2 regions of the Paenibacillus sp. NPDC058367 genome follow, and region 1 is predicted to be linked to the other one. Evidence: predicted binding sites of a transcription regulator. Region 1 holds the regulator's gene; the other holds the start of a gene.
What was found. Region 1 encodes LexA, which represses DNA repair genes until DNA is damaged. Its sites were predicted from a motif close to CGAACATATGTTCG; they were not measured.
Positions count from the first base shown of each region.

Region 2: a site for LexA is predicted at 1,641-1,654, ahead of ACFWMP_RS04170 (YhjD family protein). Genes of this name have one in related genera too.

Region 1 is NZ_JBHXIZ010000002.1:781,153-784,311, forward strand. Features, by position in the region: gene ACFWMP_RS14430 (hypothetical protein) at 1-58, opposite strand, end outside; gene ACFWMP_RS14435 (hypothetical protein) at 293-673, opposite strand; gene ACFWMP_RS14440 (L,D-transpeptidase) at 823-1,161, opposite strand; gene lexA (transcriptional repressor LexA) at 1,435-2,061, opposite strand; gene ACFWMP_RS14450 (LysM peptidoglycan-binding domain-containing protein) at 2,357-2,770, shown strand; gene ACFWMP_RS14455 (DUF896 domain-containing protein) at 2,880-3,089, shown strand; gene ACFWMP_RS14460 (hypothetical protein) at 3,139-3,159, shown strand, end outside.
Region 2 is NZ_JBHXIZ010000001.1:903,509-906,667, forward strand. Features, by position in the region: gene ACFWMP_RS04150 (ABC transporter ATP-binding protein) at 1-71, shown strand, start outside; gene ACFWMP_RS04155 (hypothetical protein) at 68-751, shown strand; gene ACFWMP_RS04160 (hypothetical protein) at 794-1,324, shown strand; tRNA gene ACFWMP_RS04165 (tRNA-Leu) at 1,409-1,492, opposite strand; gene ACFWMP_RS04170 (YhjD family protein) at 1,680-2,126, shown strand; gene ACFWMP_RS04175 (hypothetical protein) at 2,201-2,419, opposite strand; gene ACFWMP_RS04180 (hypothetical protein) at 2,537-2,854, opposite strand; gene ACFWMP_RS04185 (xanthine phosphoribosyltransferase) at 2,956-3,159, opposite strand, start outside.

The DNA of each region.
Region 1 (3,159 bases):
CACTTAGAATTAAGACTCCTCCTACAATGGCAAACATATACATCAAGAAAATCAGCATGTAATCACACCTCCAAAGATTTCAGTAGAGCAAGATTTATTGCTTATTGAAAGATATGCCTGAATTCTCTCTACTAGTATCTGTTAAGAGCGAAAATCGTGGGAATTTAGAAACGACTACTGATTAGAAAAAGAGAAAGCACCCAGAGATCTGCCGATTTTGCGAGCTGAGTGCAAAATTGGGGCAACTGCTGGAGTGCTTTGTTGAGAGCTTTTTAAAATAAATATGTCAAAATCATAAGAAATTGAAGGCTGTGATTTGATCGGTATAAACAATTAGCTGTTTGTATTCGATCGGAGATTCATAGTGAGTATAGGGTCTTACAGAAACATCATTAAGGACTACAAAGTTATAGCTGAAATTTTTATCGGGATGTTCCGCACCTAAATAAGATATGTATTCATCTACAATGACATCATCCATTAGAGATTTTAAGTCAAAAACATCCTCTTTATTGGAGGTGGAAGGGGAGATGGTCCCTTGAATACTGCCGAATGAGGTGAGTAAATTTACTTTTTTTCCACTCGCTTGATCGTTGTTTAACAATAAGCCAGAGAGTTTAACAAGTGCATCGACTTTAAAATCGACGAGGGTTCTAATTTTTGAGTTGTTCAAAACGAGACACTTCCTTTCAATTTGAAATCCTGTTAACATTATTCGACATATAACCACATAATTCCTATTAGGTCATCAAAAATACATAAATACAAACACGCCCCCTCCATTGAACCATGAGTGAGGCGTGTTTATCTTTAGAGATAGATTTAATTCCTGATCGTTACTCGTGTTCCAATCGGAACAATCGCAGCTAGTGCTAACACATCTTCATTGTACATACGAATACAACCGTGGGATACTTCGTGCCCTATGGATGAGGGATCATTATTTCCATGTATCCCATAGTGAGGCTTAGATAGACCCATCCAAAAGACCCCAAATGGACCACCTGGATCGGGTTGTTTGTTAATGATTGTGAATTCACCGAGTGGTGATTGAGTTAACATTTTACCGATTCCGACTGGGAAACCCCTGATCACAATGTCGTTATCAAGAAGATAAAGCATACGCTGCGTCAGATCAACTATAATCCGGTAATTTGGCATTGTGTAACACTCCTTTCTAATTAAGATATGAGGAGGATGCCTAAACGGTTATTCATTAAAAATGGTCATTTTAGCTTATGGGAACAAATGTTCTGTGATTGATAAATGGAGTTTGATAACAATAAAAAAGCTGTTCTGCATTTGCAGAACAGCTTTTAAAAAAATAAAAGAAAGTATATATTTTTACGATATACCCTATCCTTATACTTCTCGTAGAAACGGATACCGTCCTTTAAAGGGCGGTATCCGTTTTCGCTTGGTAGGAGTGCATACTTAGTGGATATCTCGAAATAATCCGATAACTCTGCCGAGAATGGTCACGCGATTAAGGCGAAGAGGCTCGTACGCCGGATTCTCCGGCTGAAGACGTATATGATCACGTTCTTTATAAAAAGTCTTAACGGTTGCTTCATCTTCTTCGGTCATAGCTACAACGATATCTCCGTTATCAGCCGTTTGTTGTTGACGAACAATAACATAGTCGCCATTCATAATCCCAGCTTCGACCATACTGTCACCTTGAACCGATAACATAAATACTTTGTTATCTCCAACATAGTGAGTTGGAAGCGGGAAGTAGTCTTCAATATTCTCAGTAGCAGTGATAGGAACCCCGGCGGTAACCTTACCTACGACAGGAATGCGAGCGACGGTTTGCGCGAAATGATGGACATTCTCGGAATCCTCTTGGCCAAGCAATTCTATCGCACGAGGCTTCGTTGGATCTCGACGGATAAGTCCCTTCTTCTCTAGCCGATCTAAATGACCGTGAACTGTGGAGCTGGAAGCAAGACCAACAGCTTCTCCAATCTCCCGGACGGAAGGAGGATAACCCTTGCTGCGGACTTCGCTACGTATAAATTCCAGGATCGCCAGCTGGCGACTTGAAATCTTTGACATTGGAATCAACCCCATATAGTAATGTTTGGGAAAATTATAACATAGAACTACCGTTCGCACAAACATAAGTTCTAACTATTATAAATATTAATTCGAAAGAGTTAATAAATGGTAGTCTTGTATTGATTGCGTTTCCTTCAACTAAACGATAAGAGTGATTCTTTATATGAAGAATATGGTAAATATTAACCTCTGAAAAAAAGAGAACAATTGTTCTAAAATAGTATTGAACAAAACACATGTTCGTGTTATTATAATTTCAAAAGTAAGAACAAGTGTTTGGAGGATGATATTCATGTTAAAATACAGTACATACCGTAGCATCTACGATAAAGCCCCAGTGGTTGAATCTTTAGGACATAATCCTATTACCCGTTATTCAGCTCAGATTAAAGAGATAACAGAGCTTTTGCTTGAAGGCTTGATGCGTTTGTTCCGAAGAGATTTTGTTATTAAACTGACATTGATCATTGTGCTCGTACTATCAGGACTTACAGTAGTAGGTAATGTATTTGCAGGATCTACTACTTTAATGAAGGATGAGAAGCGCGTAGTGGTTGAACGTGGAGATACACTTTGGAGTATTGCTCTTGAGAATAAACCTTCTGATATGAAAACGGCTGTATATATAGAAGGAATTAAAAAATTCAATGGCATTAAAGGTAGTCAGATTAATGCTGGAGATATTCTCACTTTACCTATATATTAATATTCTAAGAACATAATAAGAGGACATGAAGAGCTTGCAGGGAGTAAACCTTGACAAGCTCTTTTTCTCATGGCAGAGTTAGAATTAATTTATAAGGGGAGGGAAAGTTTTGAATATTGATGAGTTGGTCGCGCGTATTAACGAATTGGCACGCAAACAGAAGAGCGTAGGCCTTAATCAAGAGGAAACGGCGGAACGCGCCAAGCTTCGTGAAATTTATTTGGGGAATATTCGCAATAACTTCCGAGCACAATTGAATACGATTGAATTGGTCGATAATGATGAGCATGAACAAGGTAACAAGGGGCGTAAGCATTAACACCCTGTTCCTTTTCATAGATATTACTGGATGACTAGGGGGAACGCATATGGCCCGTTCTTGGGAAAGA
Region 2 (3,159 bases), on a different contig from region 1:
TATCTTTACAACAGTTAATTGTTCATCTTACAAACAGAAAATCCCAAGAGAAGGGAGTTGCAGTGCAATGAACCAAATGACAGGGATATTAAAAATGCACTATAAGGATAAATGGTTTTGGTTGTTTATGCCTTGGATTATATTATTATCCAGCTTTTTGGTTAATCTTGTCATAGCTTTTTTCCTGCAAGAACCAATGTATACCGGCGGCCTAGTCTCAATCTTTATTTATATGTTTGTCATAGGTATCATCATTTTAGTACAGACTTTCCCCTTTGCCTTGGGCTTAAGCCTACGGAGGATAGATTATTTCTTCGGCACATCCTTGATGGCCGTTATAACAAGTGCCGGCTTCTCACTTCTTCTGTTCCTGCTATCTATTGTGGAAACCAAATTAACATCTGGATGGGGTGTGCAGCTACATTATTTTCACCTACCATACTTGAATGATGGTACCGTCCTAGAGCAGCTGTGGATCTATTTCATGATCTTGTTGCATATGTTTTATTGGGGATTTGTTATATCCAGCATCTTCCGTAGATTTGGTAGAAGCGGCCTATTCATTTTCGCGGCAGTCATGTTTATTCTGTACAGTGTCGCTGGATTGTTAATGACATATTATCAGTGGTGGGTTGATGTATTTAATTGGTTGGCTAGCCATACCGCATTTGAACTTGCCTTGTGGAGTATGCCCTTGACGGTCTTGTACGCACTCTTATCGTTCTGGATGCTTCGGAAGTCTACAGTATAAGACTCTGCCTGGAATATTGTTAATATTTATAGGGGGTATTGTATGGATTATGTGAGGGATTACGCCATGTATGCTTCTATATTCGGTATGTTTAGTTTTAGTTGGTTTGGTTGGGCACAAGAAAACCCCAGATCCAGCTGGCGAAAATATATTGGCATAGCTTCTGGTGTATCCCTTCTCGTCTGCTTGATTGGTGTCTATTTAAGTGTGACGAACTGGGATGCTCCCTCCGTATTAAATGACAAGACCTCTTTTGATAATTATCTAATTTCTGTCTATATTGAATTATTGTTGGCTGGTGCTGGAGCTTCTATATTGATGAAATGTAAGTATAATGATTATGTTGCTCCTTGGATTGCCTTTATAGTAGGGATTCATTTTATTGGCTTAAAAAGTGTGTTTAACGATTTCAGTTTATACCTTTTAGCAGCACTTCTAGTTGCAATCTCTATCGTATCACTGTTCATATCTAAAAAACTTAAGGTCGCAAACAGTGCAATTACAGGCATTGGTGCTGGGACAGTTTTGTTCGCCTTCGCTCTATTAGGGTTAATTCGATATTTATCAATCTAGATACGAGTATGCTAAAGTTACCTTCGATTAATTATATTCACAAAAAAAGAAACTCCCTTGATTTCTCAAGGGAGTTTCTTGTGATGCGGTCGAGAGGACTCGAACCTCCACGATATTGCTACCACACGGACCTGAACCGTGCGCGTCTGCCAATTCCGCCACGACCGCACATCATAATGACTACATATCAAACTTGCGGTCACAAGATAGATCATACCATGCTGAGATTAAAGCGTCAATATATTTTCCAGCTTTTCTTATCGATCATTATTTTATGGATAATTATTGCTTTTAATTCCGAATATAAGGTATAATGAGAACAAAAGTTCGCATAATATAAATGAGGTGATTTATAATGGCGACTACGAAGTTGAAGACATCCATTGTTGATGAAGATGTTACTAAAGAAGAACTGTCCCTTGTCAGAAGCTATTTGCTGCTAACGTTTATTCATAAAGTTTTCGAGCGTGACTGCCGTGTAATCAGCAAAAGTGGTCTATTTAAGACCCCTCAGCTTTATATGGAGCTCTTGTCTGGTGCCACTAAGAAAACCTCACTAATGCTTCAAGAGGTTACGCGTGAATTGAGCTCACATGATCTGAAGATCACAACCGTTCGCCAAGATCAACGAGGAGTCGAGGCCTTGTACTCCTGTAGAGGATATCAAGGTGAGATGAATATATTATGGCCAGGATTCCGTAGAGAGATGATGCTGCGAATGCGTGCGTATCTCGGACTGTCCACAGAGCTCTCCATACTCTCCAGAGAAGAAAGTGACTCCCAGCTAGCTTTAAGTATTTAATCCGTCAGAGGCATATATGTAAGCAGAACAGCTCCCCACCCAATTTGGGTAAGGAGCTGTTTTTGCTGCGGAAACTATATATTATCAGGTTCTTTCCTTGGTTCGCTGAAGGGTTGGAATAAATAATTCCGATCTAGCTTTACTACTCGTCTATTCTGACGACGTATCATCACCTGCGAATCATCCCAAGCCAGAACAATCCCTTTTACATCATTACTTTCTATGCCGTCCCGCACCACACGAATTTTCTCGCCGGAAATTCGGTATGCATCCAATTGTTCATCGCTAATCATCATGAATTCCTCCCTCTGTATAGCTTATCCTATTTTCATCCAGAAAAAAGACCCAAATGAAAAATCATCTGGGTCTCGTATAAGTAATTGACCAATTGCATGTCTACTAAAGCATTCTTATATCAGCGCTTCATTCTTCTCGAACCAGAAATCAAGAACTTTAGCGGACATCACACGTTGCTCCAGATACTCCACTTGGTTTGTTGTGAATTTCTCCCTCCAAGGGAAGGAAAGTTCCTCACATAAACCTTTGATTGTCAGAAGTTCTGACCAAGCTACATAGCGTTTGTACCAAAAAAACTGAGGATGTTCAATCATATAGGGATACAGATCGTCGAATTCCGTGTGTTTGCAATCCAGCGCACGCTCGAAGTGATCCTTGGCCTCGGTTAATTTATCAATAAAAAATTGCTCAGTCACCGGTTCTTTCCCCATTGTGACGCCTCCTCCCTATGTCTGATTTTATTATAAAGGAAAATCTATAGGGTGAAAAGCAGTTGTTTGAAAAATAGGCCTGTTCTTATCTCAAAAACGGGTTATTCCCCAAATTCAATGGTGCCTCCGCTAAGAGAAGTAATTCTTACGAGTGACTCCAGTCGGATGCCTTGTTCTTTGATCGTCCGGGCTCCAGCCTGAAAGCTTTTTTCCACTACAACGCCAAGACCTACCAGCTCAGCGCCAGAGCGCTCGATGATCTTAATCAATCCACGTGCTGCATCACCATTAGCAATAATATCATC